One region of the Pararhizobium gei genome, then DNA from elsewhere that is predicted to be linked to it. Evidence: riboswitches for the same ligand, from Rfam matches in the RefSeq annotation. Region 1 holds a riboswitch; each other region holds the start of a gene.
The links. Region 1 has a riboswitch for cobalamin ahead of PY308_RS06310 (aromatic ring-hydroxylating oxygenase subunit alpha). Riboswitches for the same ligand answer to the same signal wherever they lie in the genome.
Positions count from the first base shown of each region.

Region 2: linked by a shared signal. The riboswitch ahead of PY308_RS14240 (CbtB domain-containing protein) and the one ahead of PY308_RS06310 (aromatic ring-hydroxylating oxygenase subunit alpha) in region 1 are both predicted to bind cobalamin.
Region 3: linked by a shared signal. The riboswitch ahead of cobU (bifunctional adenosylcobinamide kinase/adenosylcobinamide-phosphate guanylyltransferase) and the one ahead of PY308_RS06310 (aromatic ring-hydroxylating oxygenase subunit alpha) in region 1 are both predicted to bind cobalamin.

Region 1 is NZ_CP119409.1:1,344,435-1,352,290, forward strand. Features, by position in the region: gene PY308_RS06290 (M10 family metallopeptidase C-terminal domain-containing protein) at 1-371, shown strand, start outside; gene PY308_RS06295 (FAD-binding oxidoreductase) at 361-1,812, opposite strand; gene PY308_RS06300 (L-threonylcarbamoyladenylate synthase) at 2,093-3,079, opposite strand; gene PY308_RS06305 (DUF6656 family protein) at 3,201-3,806, opposite strand; cobalamin riboswitch at 4,161-4,358, shown strand; gene PY308_RS06310 (aromatic ring-hydroxylating oxygenase subunit alpha) at 4,476-5,726, shown strand; gene PY308_RS06315 (FAD-binding oxidoreductase) at 5,728-6,825, shown strand; gene PY308_RS06320 (hypothetical protein) at 6,914-7,081, opposite strand; gene PY308_RS06325 (DUF982 domain-containing protein) at 7,361-7,666, shown strand; gene PY308_RS06330 (beta strand repeat-containing protein) at 7,728-7,856, opposite strand, start outside.
Region 2 is NZ_CP119409.1:2,926,608-2,934,463, reverse strand. Features, by position in the region: gene PY308_RS14255 (glucoamylase family protein) at 1-1,276, shown strand, start outside; gene PY308_RS14250 ((2Fe-2S)-binding protein) at 1,306-2,157, shown strand; gene PY308_RS14245 (CbtA family protein) at 2,162-2,932, opposite strand; gene PY308_RS14240 (CbtB domain-containing protein) at 3,108-3,284, opposite strand; cobalamin riboswitch at 3,330-3,592, opposite strand; gene PY308_RS14235 (putative bifunctional diguanylate cyclase/phosphodiesterase) at 3,799-5,565, shown strand; gene PY308_RS14230 (DUF3426 domain-containing protein) at 5,678-6,205, opposite strand; gene PY308_RS14225 (ABC transporter substrate-binding protein) at 6,272-7,429, opposite strand; gene fhuF (siderophore-iron reductase FhuF) at 7,393-7,856, opposite strand, start outside.
Region 3 is NZ_CP119409.1:2,688,053-2,695,908, forward strand. Features, by position in the region: gene cobN (cobaltochelatase subunit CobN) at 1-2,359, opposite strand, end outside; gene cobW (cobalamin biosynthesis protein CobW) at 2,559-3,623, opposite strand; gene cobU (bifunctional adenosylcobinamide kinase/adenosylcobinamide-phosphate guanylyltransferase) at 3,627-4,151, opposite strand; cobalamin riboswitch at 4,305-4,702, opposite strand; gene PY308_RS13170 (cobyric acid synthase) at 4,746-6,200, opposite strand; gene PY308_RS13175 (ABC transporter substrate-binding protein) at 6,952-7,856, shown strand, end outside.

The DNA.
Region 1 (7,856 bases):
ACGACAAGATCCGCGGTGCTGCCGGGGCCGACGATCTCTATGGCGGAACCGGGAAAGACTTCTTTGTCTTCAAATCCGTCAAGGATTCGACCTCTTCGGTGGGCGGGCGCGATACAATCTTCGATTTCAACGGCAGCGGTGGCGATCGCATCAAGCTGAACGACATCGACGCCAATACCAAGCTGTCGCACGATCAGGCCTTCAGCTTTATCGGAACGAAGGCGTTTTCCGGCCATGCCGGCGAGTTGCGCTATGAAAAGAAAGCCTCCGACACCTATGTCTATGCCGATGTGAACGGCGACAAAAAGGTGGATTTCGCCATCCACTTCGATGACGCCATCACGCTCCAGAAGGACTTTTTCATCCTTTGAATGTGCCGGGATCGGTCTGCAGCACCTTGCCGGGATTCATGATGCCGGCCGGGTCGAAGGCGTGCTTGATGCGCTGCATCAGGTCGATCTCGATGGGCGAGCGCACCTGCGCCAATTCGTCCCGCTTCAATTGGCCAATGCCATGCTCGGCCGAGATCGAGCCGTTATAGGCAAGCACGATGCCGTGGACGATCGCATTGATCTCGCGCCAGCGGCCGATGAACGCTTGGATGTCGGCCCCAACCGGCTGGGAGATGTTGTAGTGAATATTGCCGTCGCCCATATGGCCGAAGGCGCAGATGCGGGCGCCGGGGATGGCCTTCATGACAGCCGCATCCGCCTGCGCCATGAAGGCGGGAATGCTGGACACCGGCACGGAAACGTCGTGCTTGATCGATCCGCCTTCCGGCTTCTGCGCCGGCGACATGCTTTCGCGCATATGCCACAGGCTCCGGCGCTGCGCTTCGCTTGCGGCAAGCACCGCGTTTTCCACCAAGCCCGTCGAGATCGCGTTTTCCAGCAACTGGTTCATCATCCGCTCCGCCGTCTCCGCGGAGTCCGAGGTGGAGATGTCGATCAGGACATACCAGGCATGGACAGTCTGAAGCGGATCGCGAACGCCCGGAATATGCCGTGCCGTGAATTCGACGCCGAGCCGTGGCATCAGTTCGAAGCCGGTCAGCGCTGGCCCACAAAGGCTGGCTGCCTTGTCGAACATGTCAAGCGCGTCCTCGACGCTTCTTAACCCGGCAAAGGCGACCTGATGGCCGAGCGGTTGCGGAAACAGCTTCAGCACGGCGCCGGTGATGACGCCAAGCGTGCCTTCGGCTCCGATGAACAGGTCGCGCAGGTCGTAGCCCGTATTGTCCTTTTTCAGCCGCCGCAGTCCGTCCCAGATTTCACCCGTCGGAAGAACGACTTCGAGGCCAAGGCAAAGCTGGCGCATATTGCCATAGGCGAGAACCGCCGTGCCACCGGCATTGGTGGAAAGATTGCCGCCGATCCGGCAGGAGCCTTCCGAACCGAGCGATAGCGGAAACAGGCGATCATGCGCTTCTGCAGCCTTCTGGATATCCGCCAGAATACATCCGGCATCGGCGACGATGACATTGCCAACTGGATCCATGTCGCGAATACGGTTCAGCCGTTGCAGCGACAGCACGATATCGGCAGCGCCGGTGCGCGGAATCTGTCCGGCCACGTGGCCGGTATTGCCCCCTTGCGGCACGATGGCGGCACCGGTCTCCGTTGCGAGTTTCAGGATTTGCGACACCTCTTCCACGGTGCCGGGTTTCAGAACCAGCGGCGTCGTGCCTTTGTAGAGCCCGCGGGATTCGACCAGATAGGGAGCGAGATCGCCCGGCTCCGTCAGGGCGTTCGCCGCACCGACGATGGTGGTGAAGCGGGCGATCAGATCGGGTGAGGGGAGGGTGTTCATCATAGGAGCGGTCCCTTGTGGGTCGCCGGGTTGCTCTTTGCTCCCCTCTTCTCCCCATCGGGGAGAAGGTGGCGCGAAGCGCCGGATGAGGGGGCCCGAAGGCCAGTTCTGTTTGGTTCCGGCCGCGCCGAAGTCCCCCTCATCACCTCGCTTGCGCTCGGCACTTCTCCCCGCTGGGGAGAAGAGGGAGATCGACGCGCGCCCCTGCAACCAACAAGCCATTGTGCTGACCGCAAAGGGAGGACCGTTTGGCGAAGACCAGAGGGATATATCCCAAGACAATTCATCCTTGAGTACCCTCCCTCGGCGCCGCCGCCCGTTCGATGCGGTCGATGATCGCCTCTCCTAATCCATTGGACGGAATAGGGCCGAAGGCGATGGTCGTGGCGCCCGAGGCGTCAGCTTGTTTCATGTAGGCAAAGAGATTGGCCGCCGCCTCCCGCAAATCGCCGGAGCGGCTGAGATCGAGCACCAGCACGGCCTTCTCTTCGCCCGGCAAGACCTTGCCGCCGAAGCGGATGACGGCTTCGCCGGCCGTGACATCCGATGCATTCAGCCGGACTGCCGCTCCCGGCGCATAATGCGAGGCGAGCATGCCCGGCGCCTCGATCGCAGCCCCCGCCGTCTGCGGTCGCTGCACCGTCTTTCCTGTCACTCTTTCAATGTCGGCGACATCCAGCCCGCCCGGCCGCAGCAGCCTGATCTCGTCGCCCTCCACCTTGATGATGGTGGACTCCAGGCCGATCCCGGCTGGTCCGTCGTCGAGGATGAGTGCGACCTTGCCGCCAAGATCGTCCGCGACATGCGCGGCTGTCGTTGGGCTGATCCTGCCGGAAGTGTTGGCGCTCGGTGCGGCAAGCGGCTTGCCGTATCTCTCGATAACCCGGCGGGAAAACCCGTCCGGCATGCGGATCCCCAGTGTATCGAGGCCGGCGGATGCCAGCGGATGCACGCCGCTCTCTGGCTTCATCGGCAGGATCAGCGTCAGCGGCCCTGGCCAGAAAGCCTCGGCAAGCGCCAGTGAAATCGGATCGAAAACAACATGGCGGCGCGCCATGTCGAGATCGCAGACATGGCAGATCAGCGGGTTGAAGCGCGGTCGCCCCTTCATTTCGTAAATACGGGTGATTGCATCGGGATTGGTGGCGTCCGCCGCCAGGCCATAAACCGTTTCCGTCGGGATCGCCACGGGCAGGCCCATGCCCAGTGTGTCGCAGGCCCCCGTCAGGGCGCGCTCCGGTTCCGTCCGTGTATCGATGATCAGGGTCATGCAGCTTCCAAAGTCGCGGCTACGCGCTCTTCGGTCTCTTTACAGGGCATTGCCGAGCCTTGCCAAGCCATTTTGGCCGCGCCGGCAAGCAAGGAGATTGCCAACCGATGTCCGGCGCCGGTCAGAGGCTGTTGATGATCCGGCGAAGCTGCTCGTTGCGCGCGCCGAGCAGCAGCACGTTCTTCAAGGCTTCCTTCGGCTCGGCGGTGCGAAACAGAAGCCCGTTCTCGTGGACCGACCTGTTCAGGATCAGCTTGCCCGCGTCGCGATCCATCTCGGTCGCAACGGCGAAATACATCCGGGAATAGCCGATCTTGACGCTGTCGAAGAACTGCTCGTCGTCGCCGATCTCCGAGAAGAAATTGGCGATGTAGAAGGACCAGCGGACATCGTTGAACTGGGCGAATTTCGTGCGCGCCGTCGTGACGTGGCAATAGCCCAGATGTGGCCGGCCCTGAAGAGTGCGATGGAAGACCACCTTGGGAAAGCGGATCGAGGCATGGAAGGCGTTGATCCGTTCATGGGTGACGGTCGCTGCCGCCTGCAGCTTGCGCCCTGTGCGTTCGGCCACTTCCTGATGTGTGAGATAGCGCTTTTCGTCCGCGTGCCATTCCGGCCGGTGCCGATTGATACGCCCGGTGCGCAGGAATTCTGTATGAACCGCGATTTTCGGCGGCGGAGCCGTTTTCGCAACTGCAGCGGCGTCGAAATATCTCAAGTTTGACATCGGCCTGAACCCGGATTTTGCTGGGTATGCGGGGATCATATACCACGGCGTCATAATCCCCATAAAACTACATGCTTAGGGTTAATGGGACCTTTCCATAGGTAGCCGGGCATGATGGTGCGAGGCTTTCGCCGGAGCCGGAAGAACAGGCCCCGGCCATGTCGCAAAATGACCCGAGTTTTGCAGAACCGGCACGCCGTCGCCGCTAAAACGGGCATCTGCCTAAATAACGAAAAATATCGTTGTTTCTGCTTAGAAAATGACCAGCGATCACAGCCGCAACCGCTCTATTTTCTTGTCGCCTTTCTGGAATCGGATGTCGCTTTCCAACGGCTGTTTTGACGCGGCGCAGGATTAGATGGCAATACTCAAGGTGCTGCCTTTACAGGGAGGGCGGAGAATTGGGAAGCCGGTCGAAATCCGGCGCTGCCCCCGCAACGGTGGTGGAGCGAAACCCGGCAAAAAAGTCACTGGAGAGATCCGGGAAGGCGCCGGGAAGGTCTGACAAGACAGCTCCAGAGCCCGGAAACCAGCCTTGTTTGTGAAAAGATGTCTTGGTTGCGGCGGGCAGCCGGAGAGTGAACCAGTTTATCCACGCGTTCTCCCGGCGCGGCGGCGGTTCCTTTCCTTGGCTCGCGGACCACAAGTGGCGAGCACAAGGAAACGACGATGGATCTGCGCAGCGAAGTCCTCCGCAAATTGAAGAACCGCAAGGACGGGCATAGCCTGGAGCAGGCCTTCTACACCGATCCCGATCTTTACAAGCTCGATATGGAGCAGATCTGGTACAAGGACTGGCTTTTCATCGGTCATGACTGCGAAGTGCCCAGGGCCGGTAACTATTTCACCGTGCAGGTGGGCGCCTATCCGGTCGTCGTCGTGCGGGACCGCCAGGGCGTGGTGCGCGCCCTGCATAATTCCTGCCGGCATCGCGGGTCGCGGGTCTGCGCCGGGCAGAAAGGGTCTTCCGCCAAGCTCGTCTGTCCCTATCACCAATGGACCTACGAACTCGATGGCAAGCTCATTTATGCGCGCCAGATGGGCGAGGATTTCGACAAGGGCCAGCACGGCCTGAAGCCCATCCACTGCGAAACCATTGGCGGCTATATCTTCATCTGCCTTGCAGACGAGGCGGCGGATTTTCAGCCGATGCGCGACATGGTCCTGTCCTATCTCGCTCCGCACAATCTGAAGGATACGAAGGTCGCCTTCGAAAGCACCATCATCGAGAAGGGCAACTGGAAACTCGTCTGGGAAAACAACCGCGAGTGCTATCATTGCGCGGCCAACCATCCCGAGCTCTGCCGCACCTATCCGGAAGCGCCGACCGCAACCGGCGTGCAGGGCGCCAAGGACGATCCCGTCATCGCAGCCCATTGGGCAAAGTGCGAAGCGGAAGGTCTGCCGAGCGAATTCAGGATGTCGGCCACCGGCCAGTTCCGCGTTGCCCGCATGCCACTGATCCAGGAAGCCGAGAGCTACACCATGTCCGGCCGTCGTGCCGTCCAGCGCCAACTGTCGGACGATGTCAGCCAGAGCCATATCGGCACCTTGCTGATGTTCCATTATCCCAGCACCTGGAACCATGTTCTGGCCGACCATGCCATCACGTTCCGCGTGCTGCCGCTCGGGCCTGAGCTGACTCAGGTTACGACCAAGTGGCTCGTCCACAAGGATGCGGTCGAAGGCGTTGACTACAACCTCGATGAACTCACCCATGTCTGGACCGAAACCAACGATCAGGACCGCCAGATCGTCGAGGAGAACGCTTTCGGCATTCGCTCGCCAGCCTATCAACCCGGTCCCTATTCGCCGGACCATGAAGGCGGCGTGATGCAGTTTGTCGAATGGTACACGCGCTTCATGGCTGATCGCCTTAAGGGCAGTTCGGTCGCCACTCCTCTGGTCCGGGTTGCCTGATATGACGATTGCCTCAACTTTCCGGCATTTCGACGAGTTGCAGCCGTTCAACGACCGGCAGCAGCTTCTGGAATGCATTTCCGTCACCCATGAAGCCCCTGATGTCATGACCTTCGGCTTCAAGGCTGATCGGGACAGCTGGTTCCGCTACTTGCCCGGTCAGTTCGTCACGCTGGAGCTACCGGTAAAGCCCGATGATCCGGTCATGCGCACCTATACCCTGTCATCAACGCCCTCACGGCCCTTTACCATTGCCGTTACCGTCAAGGCGCAGGCATCGAGCATCGGCACCCGCTGGATGTTCGAAAACCTGAAGCCCGGCATGAGGCTGAAGGCTTTCGGCCCGCTCGGCGATTTCTCCTTCGTCCGGCATCCCGGCGAGAAATACCTGTTTATTTCGGCCGGTTCCGGAATCACGCCGATGATGTCGATGACCCGCTGGATGGCCGATTGCGCCCCCCAGACGGACGTCACATTCCTGTCCTGCGCACGCCAGCCGGACGATCTGCTGTTTCGTGCCGAGCTCGAAAATCTTGCTGCGCAGATGCCGCGCCTCAATCTTGGTTTCATCGTTGAAACCCACGCCCCGCGCCATGGCTGGCACGGCCTGCGCGGTCGCATCGAGACGTCCAAGCTGGCCTTGCTTGCACCTGATTTCCGCGAGCGCACCATCTTCTGTTGCGGGCCGGAGCCTTTTATGCGCGGCGTCAAGTCCATGCTCGAGGGCGTCGGTTTCGATATGGGGCGCTATCACGAAGAGAGCTTCCAGCCTGCGGCGGCACCGGCGGCAGAAGAGCTTGCCATTCGGGCAGGGGCCGGCGACATCGATCTTCAGGCCGTCTCCACGGTCACCTTCACCATGGCTGGCAAGGAGGCCAAATGCCAGCCGGGCCAGACCATCCTGCAGACGGCGCGGTCAGCCGGGGTGCGCATCGGCGCTGCCTGTGAAGGTGGGCTTTGCGGCACCTGTCGGGTGATGAAAATTTCGGGCGACGTCGAGATGAGCCACAATGGCGGCATCCTCGACGATGAGATCGAGGAAGGTTACATCCTCGCCTGCTGTTCTCGCCCCCTTGGAGATGTCCAGATCGAGGCGTAGTCCATTTTCAAGAGCCATTCCGGCGCTCCTCGCTGCCGGAATGGCGGCCCGCCCTGACCGAGGCGGGACCGTCAGCGGACGGAAATTCTTAGTAAGGGACGCGCAGGCCGCCACCGCCGCTTGAAGCGGAAAGATCGGGCTGCGGATAGGCGCCCTGATACTGCGCATAAGTCGTGTTGCCCGCTCCGGTGCTCGCACATCCGGAAAGAGCGATCAGTGTGACCGCGGCTACTGCCATCAAAGACCCAAGGCGCATGTTTTTCTCCAATCAAGTTCGTCGGCTAGCCGACAGATTTCAAGCGGACACTGACCCAAATCCGGGGCGATGGCAAGGCGAGGCGAGGCGGGATAACGCAACAGGTCGCTCGCACTCAACTACGGTCCAGTTGAATTTTTTCAAGGGCCACCGGAAGCGCGTCCGGGAACACAGGGATTTTTTTCGACTCTGTCCGGAACGACTCTTGAAGACAAAAATCCGCGACCGATATCCTTTCCACACGTGCGAACTGGCGGTCGAAAATGGAGGAAAAACGAGATGACAATTCGCGATATCCCCTGGACGCATCCCTTGAAAGTCCGGCTGCAGAACGGCCTTGAGCGAACCTTCTGCAGTGTGCACGAAGCTCTTGATTTCCTTGAAAACGAATGGCCCCTGAAAAGAGGCGAGCGGTATGACCGGGCCGTCACCGCCTGCCGACGGGCGCTGAACCGGATGACACCGGCCGCAGTAGCGCGTGAGGCATTCATTGCCGCTTGCCTCGAAGCTGGCATGCCAGCCGTCGTCGCCGCTCCGCTACCTTATGCACGCACGGCCAGCGGACCGGCCGGAGCGGTGGCCTGATCCATCGCTTCGAATGCCGGCCATGCAGATACTGTCGCTGCTCGAAACGGCCTGATATCGGTCAGAAAAGAAAATCGCCCGCGTCGAGTGCCGCGAGCGTCACGTTCTTCAACAGAATGCTGTCGCCGTTCAGTCCGTTGATGAAAACGTCACTGCCGCTGCGGGTCATATGATTGCTAACCAGATCGGC
Region 2 (7,856 bases), 1.6 Mb from region 1:
TGATAGCGATACTGCGCTCATCGACCGGCTCCAGAAAGCCGCATTCGAATACTTTCTGGACCACGCGAACCCGGACAATGGGCTGATTGCCGACACCTCCCAGCCGGGTTCGCCCTGTAGCATCGCCGCCACGGGGTTTGGCCTGTCGGCTTATGCGGCCGGGGTCGAACGACACTGGATCTCGCGCACAGATGCAGCGGGACGAGCGCTTTCCACCTTGAGATTTTTTGCGCAAAGCCCACAAAGTCGCGACCGCGACGCAACGGGATACAAGGGCCTCTACTATCATTTTCTCGACATGAGGACGGGAGCCCGCGCCTGGCGCAGCGAGTTGTCGCTGATCGACAGCGCCATCCTGATTGCCGGCATGCTGACAGCCGCAGCTTATTTTGAAGAGAACGATCCGGTTGAGGCGGAAATCCGCTCGCTTGCCGCCATGCTTTACGCGCGCGCAAACTGGGCCTGGGCGGCGGATGGGCAGGGAGCCCTGTGGCTGGCCTGGAAGCCCCGTAGTGGATTTTTGCCCTACCACTGGACGTGTTACAGCGAGGCGCACATTCTCTATGTTTTGGCGCTCGCTTCGCCGTCCTTTCCGATCGGCAAGGAAAGCTATGATGCGTTTACGCGTCATTTCGACTGGATGACGGTGGATGATCGGCCATTCCTTTATGCCGGTCCCCTGTTCACGCACCTGTTTTCGCAGGCCTGGATCGATTTTCGTGGCATTCGCGACGCGCCCATGAGGCAAAAGCAGACCGATTATTTCGAGAACACCTGCCGGGCCATCTCGGTTCAAAGGGCGTATGCGATCCGAAATCCCGGACGTTTTGCCGGTTATGGGCCGAATCTTTGGGGACTGACGGCTTGTGACGGGCCGCTACGACCGCGCCGCCTTTATGACGGCAGGCGGCAGGATTTTTCAGGTTATGCGGCGCGGGGAGCGCCACTCGGGCCGGATGACGGCACTGTTGCCCCCTGGGCGCCATTGGCCTCGGTCGCCCACGCGCCGGAGGCGGCGATCTCTGCGACGCGCAACATCATTGCGGCCTATCCGGGCGTGCTTGAAAACGGGCAATTTGTCGGGAGCTTCAACCCGAGCATTCCGTCAAAGACATCGGAGGGCTGGCTCAACAGCCGGATCATTGGTCTTGACCAGGGCCTTCTGGTGATGATGATCGAAAACCATCGCAGTGGCTTGTTCTGGAGACGGATGCGCGAGCATCCCGTGATGGCACGGGGTTTGAAAGTCGCCGGGTTTTCGGACGGCTGGCTTTGAGATAAACGGGTCTTCGAAACGGATGGTCGATGGATTTGGCAGAGCAAGCGGATTTCGGCGACAAGCCGTCATTTCCCTCGGGCGATGACCTGAGTGAAGCGCTTGCCTGGCAGGCCGAGCGCTTCCCCGATGTCGCCCTGTCCCAACGGACGAGCTTTAGCCGTTTTGAAAATGCTGACCAAGCCTGGGATCCTGAAGGTGCGTTCGTCGAGGTATTGATGGGCTACCAGACCCAGTTTGCAGCCGGAATGGACGACCGGGTCCGTGGCGCCCATCTCATGGCGTTCTACAGCCACCATCTCAGCATTGCTGTGGGGGCGCTGTTTCTCAAAACGGGCCGGGTGATTGATCTCGATCCATCGACGCTCGCTGTAAGGTTCGAGCCTTTGGGCGAAAAGACCTTACAAAATCGACCGGCGGATGCCCGCCGCCTCCACTTTTGTTTCAGCGATTTCGCAAGCGGCTCGGATCCGCTGGCGGCGTTTCACGATGGTTTCGTTGCAGGCCTTCGCCCCGTCGTGAATACGATAGCCAGCCGAAGCGGGCTGTCGCCGACAGCGCTGTGGCGGCTTGCTGCGGATGGCCTTACCGGGGCATTTCTTGATGTCGGCATCGCGCTCTGCGATGAGAAACGGGCGATGGGGCTTGCCCGCTCCCTTGTCCGCAAATCCGGATCGCCGCTGTCGTTCGACGTCCATTTTGAATATGTAGAAACGAATATCGAAGGTATTCTCAGCGGCCGCTTCTTCCGGCTGCGCAGCGGTTGCTGCCTCTTTTACCGCACGAAAGACGGGCGTTTTTGCGACGTCTGCGTGCTGTTGGACGAACGGACGCGAAAAGACCGCCTGCGCGCGCATCTCGAAGGCGCAGGCGGTCGATAACGGCTTATGCCTTCAGAAAACGGTCGTTGATCAAGCCCGTAACGAAGCCGAGAAACAGCCAGGAGGCGAGCGCCGTGGCGAGGGCTGCGACGGCGAATTCCGCACCGAGCAGGGCCGGAACAGTGCTGGACATATCCACAGGCTGCGGTGCGCCGTAGACATGCGGCATGGCAATGAACACCAGGCCGCCAATTTTTGAGGCGATCTCGGTGCGAAGCACCAGGAGATGCAGGCCAGCTACGGAGAGAACAACCGCCGCCACCCACCAGATCTGGCGTTGCTGGAGGTCCGCCGCCGGGAAACCGGGCAGCTCCGGCGGAAGCCCAACCGCTGGCAGGAGATGCACGGCAAGCCAGCCGCAGGCACCCCATAGCACCCCGTTTCGCACTGTTACCGGGTAGCCGCTCAAGAGGCTGGCGGCGGTCAGAAGCAGGCTGAAGCCGGCTCCGGCTACCAGGTTGGCAAACAGCGTTCCGGTGAAGCGGCTCATGCCGAACATGATGCCACTACCTTCGTCATGCTCGCCTTCATGCGCAAAGGCCGGAGTGACAGGAGACAGTGCGGCCATCAATCCGTGAAAGCCGGACGCTGTCCCGAGAGACGACTGCTGGTGATGTCCGTCGATGCCTGCAGGCTGTTCCGCAGAGGGTTCCTTCCCCTCGTATTCCTCCGCATGAAGGATGATCGGCACGACACGGGCCGACTGCGCCACCGTCGTGAAAACGCCGGCAATCAGCCCAGCCACCAAGGCGGCCATGATGGTTTTGATAATCATTTCAGTTTCCCCGGTTGAGACGAGCGGAGAGGCGCCTGCGCACCGGCTTCGCACAGAAAATGCCATGGCAAAACGCGCCCAGGTCGGTCACCGGGACGCGATCGGCACACTGTACCGCAGGGTACAAGCCGGTTTGCCGCAAGGTGAAAGACGCAGGGTCTTTCACATCAGGGGGTCAATGGCAGGGGAAACCATAGGAATGGCGAACGTCGTGGGCTGTATCGTGCAATACAGCCGAATTCGCGAGACCGGCTCCAAAAACCAGAAAACCGCCAACCAGGAGAGCGATGATTCCAGCCGTGATGCGGTCGTTGAGAGAGAGCGAAATGCTCGAAGCAGTCGTCGTTGCCATAACAACCTCCGTGATGGCGCGTGGGATATCCCACCATATGGGCCCTATGCCCTTCATCAACCGGCAGGTTTCCTGGCTCGCGGCGTCAGGTGCTTTGCACCAACGAAGCTTTCTCGCCTTCCCAAGGTTCAGGCGCAGGGCCATTACCACAGTGGCTTTTGCCGTATTACCGGCATGACAGCTTCTAACCGCTCTACAGTCGCGGGGTCGGCCGTGATTGGGATGCCCGGAACGGGTCCATCCATCACATTCCCGTTTACTCCCTGAAAGCGTTCGCTTTCACGAGAACCGTTTGATCCATGAATGATTATGATGTCATGCAATGCGTGTCAATTCGCCGAGCTTTGCCCGCAGCACCTCATTCGCCCATCAGGACATCGAAGATACAAATAGTTGAATGTGAACGTCTGTAATTGCAGTTTGCCGCTCACGGTTTCCCGCGGGCTATGCTATTTTTCTTCATCATATATGAAAACAGCGTTCATATGGCGCTGTACTGCTCACAGAGAATCCAATGAAGGCTGCGAGGACCGAGCAGGAATTCCAGAATATTCTTCGTCGGCTGGGCTTGGCCCTCGATGCCTCGCAAATCGGGGTGTGGGAGCATGATACGCAGACCGATGAAGTCATCTGGGATCTGCAGATGCATCGGCTCTACGGCACAGAAGGCATGGCCGGCTGCGTTAATGCCGATATATGGACAAACAGTGTCCATCCTGACGACAGGGAGAGAGCGCTTGCGGATTTCGACGCTGCGCTCCAGGGACGGGAAACCTATCATTCGCAATACCGGATCGTGCTGCCAAATGGGGAGATCCGAAATCTGCGTTCCCGGGCGCATTGCTTCGAGGAAAGTGGAAAAATTATCTTCATCGGCGTCGAATGGGATGTGACCTCCGATGTGAAACTTAACAATGAACTGCAAAGGCAGACTGCCATTGCCGAAGCGCGCGCGGTCGCGCTTGAGGCGAGTACGCGGCGAATAGAATATGCTGCGGACCACGATTATCTGACGGGCCTGCCAAACAGGCGCCTGTTCGACCGTTACCTTGGCGAACTTTCGCGGGATGACAGCGTCGAGAAACTGGCTGTCCTGCATGTCGGGCTCGACCGGTTCAAGCAAGTCAACGACACTGCCGGTCACGCCGGGGGCGACGAAGTCCTGAAGGACGCCACGACCCGCTTGAGGGCGATTTTGCCGGAGAGTACATTTGTCGCGCGGATCAGTGGCGATGAATTTGCCGTGCTCTTCACCAATTATGCCAGGCTGGATGATCTCAAGACCATTGCCAACCGTGTCGTCCTGCAATTGCGACAGACCGTGCGGCACCTTGACGAGGTCATCTTGATCGGCGCGTCCGTTGGTATCGCCTGTGCGAGCCGGGATAATATGTCGGACCTTCTGCCGGAGGCGGACATTGCCCTTCACCGCGCCAAACGGCTTGGCCGGGGAAGGGTGGAGGTATTCTCCGCGCAATTGAAGGCTGAGATCGCCGATGAGCGCCGCATCGCCCGGCAGTTCGAACGCGGTCTCCAAAAAGGCGAGTTCGTCCCGTTCTATCAGGCTCAGGTCGATGCAGGGACACGCCAGATTGTTGGGCTGGAGTGCCTCGCCCGCTGGCGCCATCCGAAGCGGGGCCTGCTTCTGCCCGGGGAGTTTCTACCCATCGCCGGAAATCTCGGAAAAATGGGTGAACTTGATGCGGCGATCCTGAAAGCCGCGTTGAACGATCGAAAGTCATGGATGCGGCAGGGTGTCCGGGTGCCAAGGATCGCGGTGAACGTATCCGGCGCGCGCCTGGCGGATCCGCCGCTGATCGACGAGTTGCTGCAATTGGATATCGAGCCGGACACGCTGTCGTTCGAACTCCTGGAGACGATCTTCCTCGATGACAGTGAAGACGGGATCCTTGCCAATGTGGCGGCCCTGAAGGCGATGGGCATCGATGTCGAAATCGATGATTTCGGTTCCGGCCATGCCTCGATCATCGGGCTCATCAGGGTAAAGCCGCGGCGGTTGAAGATCGACCGGCGCCTTGTCATGCCGGTAACGACGTCCCGCGAACAGAAGAGGCTTATCCGGTCGATTGTCGATATAGCCAAGGCGCTGAATATCGAAGTCGTGGCGGAAGGTGTCGAGACGCTTGAACATGCAAAGATACTGGCGCGGCTCGGCTGTCATATCCTGCAGGGCTATGCCATCGCGTACCCCGCTTCTGGTGACGATATGCTTGCCAGGTTGAAAGAGAGCCAAGTATCGGGTCTTGTTCCTCCTCCCTGACGATCGCAGTGCTGGCCTCGAAATCTTCGATGTCATCCTGCCCGGGTCGTGGCTCCTCGGCAATCCCGATCCGCGCCGACCTGGCGAAACTCGCCACAATAGCCTGAGGAAATCAGGGCATACGTCCGCTGGCATCGGTCACCCTATAGGACCAATTCGGCGCGACGGGCTCCACGCCATAGGGGTTGGGGAAAGTGAAGAAGGTCTCGAACGGCTGGCTCTGGCCCGGAAGCAACCGGGCGAGAACCAGCGCCGTGTCGTCGCCGATACTCTTGCAACTTGCTGCCGGGCAATCCTGGAGGGCGACCGAGAGGCGGAAGTAGTCGAGAGCGTAGGCGCTCCTGTTTGAAACGACCCCCGTCACGCGATAGCTCATATCTGTCGTTCGATTGCGGGTAAAAACGATGTTCTCGAGTTGGATCTGCTCGGGCTGCACAGCCGGCCGGGCCTGGCTGAATGGCGGCGGTGTATCGGTGGTGCCCGACGAGCCGCCCTCCCGCCACCACACGAGAAATGCGGACAGGAGAGCCAGGGCAACGAGTATGCTCAAAACTGGTTCGGCAAAACGCCTGAAACGCGACCAGCGCAGTGCGGAATAGACGATCAGCAATCCTGCGACCGCGGCAATGATCCAAATCATTCAAATTCTCCCCTCTCTATATAAGCTGGGGGTGCGCCGGATGGAAGGCATGGGCGGCAGTTTGGTTCAGGGATTGAGGCTGATCCAATAGGATCCTTCGAAGGGAACTGCCGCAAAGCGTTCGTTGATCTCGGTCAGGCTCGCGTTCGGATCGACATCGGCAAACAGTTCAGGGCGCAGCCAGCGCGCAAAAGCTTCGGCGGCAAGAATATTCAAAGGCACGGCATTGAAGAAATTCCACACTCCGAAGACGCGGCCATTACGGACACCCGACAGATTGGCCAGCGTCGGATTCTTGACGACTTCGCCGAGCGTTCGTCGCGCTTCGTCCGCCGTCACGCCGGGGCCGATAGAGAAGCCGCTATAGGTTCCGCCCGGCGAGGCGGTGGCGATATAGACTTCTGGGTCGGCCGCAATCAGATATTCACCGCTGACGAGGCCCCCCTGGCGGGGCATGTTCCGGTCGGCGATGTTGCGGCTGCCGGTGATGCCGATGAACTCGCCCAACCCGCCTGCGCCATAGGCGAAGCAGCAGCGGTCCGGATCGGGGAAAGCGTGCATGAGCACTGTCGGGCCGGGCTCGGGCGCAGCCGCGACGCGGTCGGTAATCCGCTTCAGATGGACTTCATAGAAGTCGGCAAAGGCATTTGCCTGCGCCTCGCGCTCAAGAATCCTGCCCAGGAGGCGCATGGTTGACGGAGTGTTTTTCAGGGGGTCGCTGTTGAAATCAACGACGAAGACCGGCACGCCGGTTGATTCCAGGTAGTCGATCGCGCGCTTGCCGAGTTCCGTGTCCGCCTGCCAGTTCGCCATGATCGCGAGGTCGGCCTTCAGTGACAGGATAGTTTCGAAGGACAGGCCGTCTCCCGTGCCATCGCCGATAACAGGAACATCGGCAAGGGCCGGAAACCGGGCGATGAAATCCTTGTATATCTCCGGATTGTCCCGTTGCAGGTCGCTTGACCAGCCGGCGAGCAGACGGACCGGATCGGGATGAATGAGCGACAGGGCAACCAGATTGAAACCGCTGCCGAGAAGGATGGCTTCGGGTTTCTTCGCGATCGTCACCTCCCGGCCGATGCCGTCGGTGAGTGTCATCGGCCAATGTCCCTGCGCTGCGGGCTCCTGCGCATGGGCAAAAGCCAGGAGAGCGGCAAAGAGACCAAGCGTCAGGGCGAGAAACCGTTTCACATTCGTTGCTTTCTTTGGGCTGGGAGGGCGCATAGCTCGCCGCAGCTGGGAACGCCGGGAAGCAGATAGCGCAGGCAGCAGACCTTACGCCGGCAAAGGGTCTGGCCGCCCTGCACCTCGTGGCGCAGGCAGCCGAGGAAGGGATTGGCCGAGCCATCCGGTAGCTGCTGCTGTTCGAACAGGGCACGCGAGGCCCAGTCGTCGCCGTCCTGCGAGGGGTTCCGTTCCGTCGCGTTGAAGGCGTAATCGATGTAGACGGCGGCATTGTTCCAGGAGAGTTTGGGCGCAAGCCCTGCATGGCCCTTCAATTGGCTGACGACATCTGAGAGATGGCGGCCGACCAGTGGCGGCATAAGGGCCAGAAGGTCGTCGCCCTCGCTCCAGTCCCCTTCGTGGGGGAGCCCGAGGGCGCAGGGGAGGCCGTCTTCAGCAAGGGCAATCGTCATTTCGTCGAAGCGGA
Region 3 (7,856 bases), 1.3 Mb from region 1:
GCGGCACCCGTGCAAGTGCCACCGTCAAATCGGTCAGCAGACGTCCCTCGGGAGCCACGCCAAACACATGCAGGCCGTCACGAATCTGTAGCTCCTTGAGGTCGCAGAGATAGGCGTCGAGCTTTTCGAGCGCCTTGTCCTCACCATCAGCCTGTTCGATCCCGGCATCCTGATCGAGGCCGATATCGCGAACGAGATCGAGGATCTGACCGCTCAGAAGCCGCAATCGGCGCGGATCGCCGCCGGCCGCATCGTAATATTCATCGACCAGCGCCTCCAGATCCTTCAACGGGCCGTAGGATTCGGCACGCGTCAGGGGCGGTGTCAGGTGATCGATAATGACGGCGCTGGTGCGGCGCTTGGCCTGCGTGCCCTCGCCCGGATCGTTGACGATGAACGGATAGAGATGCGGCATCGGGCCGAGGACAGCTTCCGGATAACAGGTCTCGGACAAGGCCAGCGCCTTGCCGGGCAGCCATTCGAGATTGCCGTGCTTGCCCATGTGGATGATCGCATGCGCCCCATAGTCCTGCCGCAGGAAGGCGTAGAAGGCGAGATAGCCATGCGGCGGCACGAGATCAGGCGAATGATAGGTTTCCTTCGGATCGATGTTGTAGCCGCGCGCCGGCTGGATACCGATCAGCGTCCTGCCGAAGCGCGCCAGCGGCAGGGCAAAGCAGCCGTGTCGGAAGAAGGGATCGCTCTCCGGCTCACCCCATTTGTCACGCACTTGATTCTGAATCTGAACCGGAAGAGACGCAAAGAAGCTGTTGTAATCACAAAGTGAAAACGTCTCGCGGATGTCGCAATCGACGCGGACGGAGTTGGTCGGGCCGCGCATGAGGTGGTCGATCAGCGCGTCACCGCTCGCTGGAATATCATCAATGCCGTAGCCGGCGGCGGCCATGGCCTTCAGCACTTCGATGGTGCCGGCAGGTGTATCGAGGCCGACGCCATTGCCGAGACGCCCGTCGCGGTTCGGATAATTTGCGAGAATGATCGCAACACGGCGGTCGCCGGCAGCGGTGCGGCGGAGCTTCGCCCAGTTGGCGGCGAGTGCCGCTGCGAAGGCAACACGGTCGGTCACGGGCTCATGGCCGACGATGTTGGCCTCGACGGCGCTGTCATAGACCGCTGCGGCCTTGAAGGACACCGCCCGCGACAGGATGCGGCCATCGACCTCCGGCAGCGCGACGTTCATCGCGAGGTCTCGCGCCATCAGCCCCTGCGCCGAGGCTTGCCAGGCGGCACGGGAAGAGCCCGAAAAAATCACCTGCAGCACCGGCGCATCGCTGCTCTCCAGCACAGTCGGCTTGCGGTCGGCGCCCGGTGCCGAAACCGCGAAGCCGGTGGCGTTCATCACCACATCCGGCGGCACATCGGCAAAGATCGCCTCCAACGTGCCGACGGACACCGGATCCTTGAGGCTGGACACAAACACCGGCAGCGCCGCCATGCCTTCGGCCGCAAGGGCCGCGATCAGGGCTTCGACAGGTCTGGTTTCGCCGCTCTGGACGAGCGCACGGTAGAAGCAAAGGGCAACGACGGGACGCGTGGAAGCGATAGCCGCGGTCGGGGTGGGCTTACCCCCCTCTGCCCTGTCGGGCATCTCCCCCACAAGGGGGGAGATCGATGCAGCGCGCCCCGGCTTTCCCCATTCACTTTTACGAATATCAACATCGACCTGCGACTGATGCAGTTGGTCAATCTCCCCACTTGAGGGGGAGATGTCAGCGAAGCTGACAGAGGGGGGTGCCTCTCCGGCGACACCAAACCCGATGGCTTTCCTCCACGCCTCGACCCCGATCACGCCCAAACCCGGCCACCAGATGCCTGCCTTCAGCAAGGGCGCTGCGGGTTCCGGCTTTTCCGAGCCGTCGATCAGCGCCTCGCCATAGCCAAGCAGCCGGCCCATATTGTCGGCACCGCCCTCGGTGAAATAGGCCCACATCCGGTTGCGGTCGTCTGCGGAAACCGTGGAAAACCGCTCAAGACCCGGATCGGGCTTGTCGCAACCCGGCAAGACCGCGATCTGGAACCTGTTTGTCACCGCAGCCGCATGCAGGGCTTCCAACACATAGTGGAAATAGCTATCGCCGCCGAGCGGACGCACGATAATGAGCCGGGCATGCCGCGCGGTGCGCTCGACATAGGTATCGACGGACATCGGATGCTTGAGCGTGAGCAGGCTTGCCACCCTCAGGGTTGCGCCGCCCTGTCGGGTCCGGTGCGCGGCAGCGATCGAGGACAGCTCGGTATCGGCGGCCGACAGAAACAGGACGTCGGCGGGAGACTGACCGAGATCAATCGCCTCCTCGCCATCGGTGATGGTGCCCTTCTGGGCTAGGAGAAGGTGCATGACGGCCTCCGGGGGCAGCAATACCCCCCTCTGTCCTGTCGGACATCTCCCTCACCAGGGGGGAGATCGATTGCGGCAACCCTAAGCACAGCCTTGGCTTTGGTAGAGATCGGACGACGCTGCCTTCCGATCTCCCCCCTTGTGGCGGAGATGTCACGCAGTGACAGAGGGGGGTAATCCGCGAACGCCCACATCAATTTCAAACCGCCGCTTCAATCGCAGCCCGTACGGCAGCCTGATCCATGTCATGCAGGCCGATGACGACGAGCCGTGTCCGGCGCACCTCGCCAGCAGCCCAGGCGCGATCGAAATACTGGTCGATGCGCGTGCCGACCCCTTGAATCAAAAGCCGCATCGGCTTGCCCGGCACATCGGCAAACCCCTTCAGACGCAGCACGTCGTGCGTGGCGATGACAACCTTCAGCTTTTCGAGGAAAGCGGCGGGATCGGCAAGCGGACCCAGTTCAACGACGAAGCTGTCGAATTCGTCGTGATCATGCTCCTCGCCGGCCTCGTGCTCCATCTCGTGATGCGACTTGCGGTTGGCAATGTCGCTTTCCGTGCCAATGCCCAGCCCCAGAAGAATGGCGGCGGAAACCTCGCCATTTTTCGCTTCGATCATCGTCGGCTTGCGGCTGGTGCGCGACGACACCTCCCTGCGAACGAAAGCCAACTCGACCGAATCGAGCAGGTCCGTCTTGTTGAGAATGATCAGGTCGGCCGCCGTCAGCTGGTCCTCGAACAGTTCCTCGATTGGGCTTTCATGGTCGAGATTGTCGTCGCCGACGCGCAGCGCATCGACCTTGTCGTGATCGTCGGCGAAACGGCCAGCGGCCACGGCGGCGCTGTCGACGACGGTAATGACGCCGTCGACGGTCACTTCGCTGCGGATGTTCGGCCAGTTGAAGGCGGCGATCAGCGGTTGCGGCAAGGCAAGGCCCGAGGTTTCGATGATGATATGGTCAGGCCGGTCCGGGCGGTCGAGCAGCTTGCTCATGGTCGGGATGAAATCGTCGGCCACGGTGCAGCAGATGCAGCCATTGGTAAGTTCGATGATATCGTCTTCGGTACAGGCCTCAGCGCCGCACCCCTTCAACACGTCGCCGTCGATACCGAGATCGCCGAACTCGTTGATGATCAGGGCGATCCGGCGCCCTCCGGCATTCTGTAGGATGTTGCGGATCATCGTCGTCTTGCCGGCGCCAAGGAAACCGGTGATGACGGTCGCCGGGATCTTACCCTGGGCGGACTTTGCAGTGGTCATGGATCAACCCTTCATTTTCAGCGGCAATCCGGCCGCGATAAAATAGACATCCGCAGATCTCGCGGCAATGATCTGGTGCAACCGGCCGGCATGGTCGCGAAAATCGCGCGCCATGCGGTTGTCCGGCACGATGCCGAGACCGACTTCGTTTGACACGAACACGAGCCTGGCCTGCGCTTGCGTGACAAAGCCCGCCAACCCTTCAAATTCCGCGGTTACGTCCTTGTTCTCCATCATCAGATTGGTCACCCACAGGGTCAGGCAATCGACGAGAACAGCCCGTCCGGACGCATCGATCCTGTGCAGGCACTCAACAAGATGGAGCGGCTCCTCATGCGTCTGCCAATCAGGGCCACGGCTGTCGCGGTGCAGGGCTATTCTTGCCCGCATTTCGTCGTCCCAAGCCCGCCCCGTCGCGACATAGTGCCTGTCCAGACCCGACCGAACGATCCATTGCTCGGCAAATGCCGATTTGCCGGAACGGGCGCCGCCGAGGACCAGCATGGATCCTGCTGCAATCGATGTCATGAAATTATACCGGCCTCAGCACATGCCGGAGGGATCGCAAGCCGCGGGCCGCGAGATGAAGGGCAAGCCGCGTGAGCGGGATGATAGAGCCATGACAACCTCCGTGCTGGCATCGGGAGTATCTCTCCCTGGGTCGGGCGGACCCCTGGCGAAGACGGGGCCCTGCGGATGGCAGGTCTCCTGGCTCACGGCGTCACGAACCTCTCTCTGAGGCCCGAACGGGTCCGCCTCGCCTTCCCGGAGTTTTGACGCCATATTGCAGGACTGCAATCGACGGGCAGAACGAAGAGGTGGACGATTCGTAGAGTGAGAGGCGTCCGGCCCCGGCTGATCGCACTGCAACTCCAGTGGCTTTTCCGGTTGGACCGCAGATTGCGCCGCCGCACCATGCGGCCGGTGGAAACGACGGCTTTCCCGGATGGCGAACCCTGACCGTTCTACAGTCGCGGGGTCGGCTGCGATAAGAATGCCCGGTTTGGGTCCACTCCTCCACATTCCCATTTACTCCCGAGCCGGAAACCGGCACGGGAACCATCCAATCATCGATGATTAGGCCCTCTGGCGGAAGCTGTCAATCGAGAGCGGAACCGGCGATCAGGGCATCAGCCCGTCAAGCCAGCCCGGGTCGAGAACGGCTTCGAGTTCAACGGCGACGTCGTCCAGCGCCGTGTCAACAGACTGGCGATAGTTCTGTCCGCCCGCCTCGATGCCGAAGCTCTTGAGAAGGGCGGCGCGGTAGGCGTCGCTGGCGAAAAGCCCGTGCAGATAGGTTCCGCTCACCCTGCCATCCGGCGAGACAGCGCCGTCCGCGCGACCGTCGATGAGGACCATCGGACTGGCGCAATCCGGGCCGGTCGTGCGTCCGAGATGAATTTCATACCCCTCCAGCACCACATCGAAAACCGCCGAGCGGGCACTGCTGTTGCGAACGGTCTTTTCAGGCGCCATCTCCGTTTCGACAGCGAGAAGGCCCAGACCGGCAAGCTCTGCGACATTGCCCTCGATGCCGTGCGGGTCGCGGACGCACTGGCCGAGCATCTGGTAGCCGCCGCAGATACCGATGACATGGCCCCCACGCCGAACATGGGCCTGCAGATCGCGATCCCAGCCGTTGGCCCGCACATCGGCGAGGTCTGAAATTGTCGCTTTCGAGCCCGGAATGATCACCAGCCCCGCATCGTCCGGGATGGGTTCACCGGCGGGCACGAAGACGAGATCGACCTCCGGCTCGGCAGCCAGCGGATCGAGATCGTCAAAATTGGCAATGCGGGAAAGGACGGGAACCGCCACTTTCAGCGCCCGGCCGTTGGCGCGCGTCAGCCGTTCCAGAACGACGGAATCCTCGGCCGGCAGACGCTTGGCGCTTCTCAGCCATGGGACGACACCGAAACACGGCCAGCCGGTAAAGCCGCGGATCGCATCGATCCCCGCGTCGAAAAGCGTCACGTCTCCTCGAAACTTGTTGATGATATAGCCGCTGATCATGCGGCGATCGTCGTCCGTCAGGATGGTATGCGTGCCGACAAGCGAGGCCATGACACCGCCACGATCAATGTCGCCGACCAAAACCACCGGAACGCCGGCGCGGGTCGCAAAGCCCATATTGGCGATGTCGCCGGCCCGAAGATTGATCTCTGCGGGCGACCCCGCACCTTCGACGATAACAAGATCGCGGCCCCGGCTCACCTGCTCGAAGCTTTCAAGGACGGCGCCCATCAGTTTCGGCTTCAACGCCTGATAGTCCCGTCCCCTCGCCTGTCCGGCGACCTTGCCCTGGACGACGACCTGACTGCCGGTTTCCGATTGCGGCTTCAGGAGAACGGGATTCATATGCACGGACGACGGCACCCGCGCCGCCATCGACTGCAGCCACTGGGCGCGCCCGATCTCTCCACCGTCATCGGAGACGGCGGCATTGTTCGACATATTCTGCGGCTTGAAAGGCGCGACCTTGACGCCGCGATTGGCCATCAGGCGGCACAGCCCCGCCACGAGCACCGTTTTCCCGACATCCGAGCCGGTCCCCTGAAGCATGATCCTTTTTGCCATGCCGATCCTCTAGCACCGCATCCGCCCGAAGTCGTCCCTTTCGCAATCCGGCGACGCTTTTTGCTGACGCAACCAGTATGATGACAGATGTTCAACGCAAAAGCCGCACCGGTTCCTCAACGAAACCGTGCGGCTTGCCATGACAATCCGGCTCTCCGGCGTACACCCGAAGAAAGCGCCGATCCGGGACGCAGTACCTGATCCGGTCGGGCGGCAGTGTTTGCTGCCGCAGGGAACAATTAGCCTGACAGGCGTTACCGGATGGTTATTAAGACCTTAAGCAAAGGTGAATTCGCGATTTTTTCGATTTTTTTTTAAATGCCGAAAAAATCCGGGACGGCGTAGACTGAACAGAATCCGTCTGCAATCAGCCGCGCTTTCTTGAAAGCCTATGAGTGCGGACCGTTTTTTCGGCCAATCGTCACGCATCTGCACAAAAATTTCGCGCACAGCTATATATTTCAACAGCTTGCACGCCAGGTGCCATGAGAGCGACGGCTGTCATCACGGCCGTTTGACAAGGGAGAGGTTGATTTCTTCCTAAGAATATCTAGGCTTACCCATACGGCAAGAGAGAGGGCTGACATGCGATGAAAGCAAGCAGACAAACCTCCGGATACCGTGGCAGCGGGGAATACGGCGACCTCGCCAAACAGCCCCTCGCTTCGACTTGAGCAATGGCCGCCAGGGCAAGCAGTATTCTGGCCGGCCCCGATTTTTTGGCTGCATTAAGACTGGGAGGTCTTAAATCATGAAGAAGCTTCTCGCTTCCACCATCCTCGCCGCCGGCGTCTATGCTATGGCCGGTTCGGCTCAGGCCGCAGATTGCGGCGATGTCAGCATTGCCGAAATGAACTGGGCTTCCGCTGGCGTAGCCGCGCAGGTCGATGCCTTCATCCTCAGCAATGGCTATGGCTGCAACGCGTCTCTCGTCGTCGGCGACACGATGCCGACCTTCACCTCGATGAACGAAAAAGGCCAACCGGACGTCGCCCCGGAAATGTGGATGGACTCGCTGCGCGTCCCGCTCGATGCGGCCGTCAAGGAAGGCCGGTTGATCCAGGCTGCGGAAATCCTCAGCGACGGTGGCGTACAGGGCTGGTGGGTTCCGAAATATTTCGCCGATGCCCATCCGGATATCAAGACCGTCCAGGATGCGATCAAGCATCCCGACCTGTTCCCCGCGCCTGAAGATTCGTCGAAAGGCGCCGTCTTCAACTGCCCGGCGGGATGGAGCTGCCAGATTTCCACCACCAATCTCTACAAGGCGATCGACGGCGATGCCGCCGGCTTCACGCTGGTCGACACGGGCTCGGCAGCCGGCCTGGACGGTTCTATCGCCAACGCCTACGAAAAGAAGGCCGGCTGGCTTGGATATTATTGGGCACCGACGGCTATTCTCGGCAAATACGAGATGACAAAGCTCGGCTTTGGCATGGAGACGGACAAGGCTGAATGGGATCGCTGCACCAGCGTGACCGACTGCCCCGACCCCAAGGTCAACGGCTATCCGACGTCCGAAGTCTACACCATCGTTACCAAGGGCTTTGCCGAAAAGGCCGAAGTCGCGATGGATTATATCAAGAAGCGCAGCTGGGAAAACGCGACGGTGAACAAGGTTCTGGCCTGGATGGACGAGAACCAGGGCAACAATGC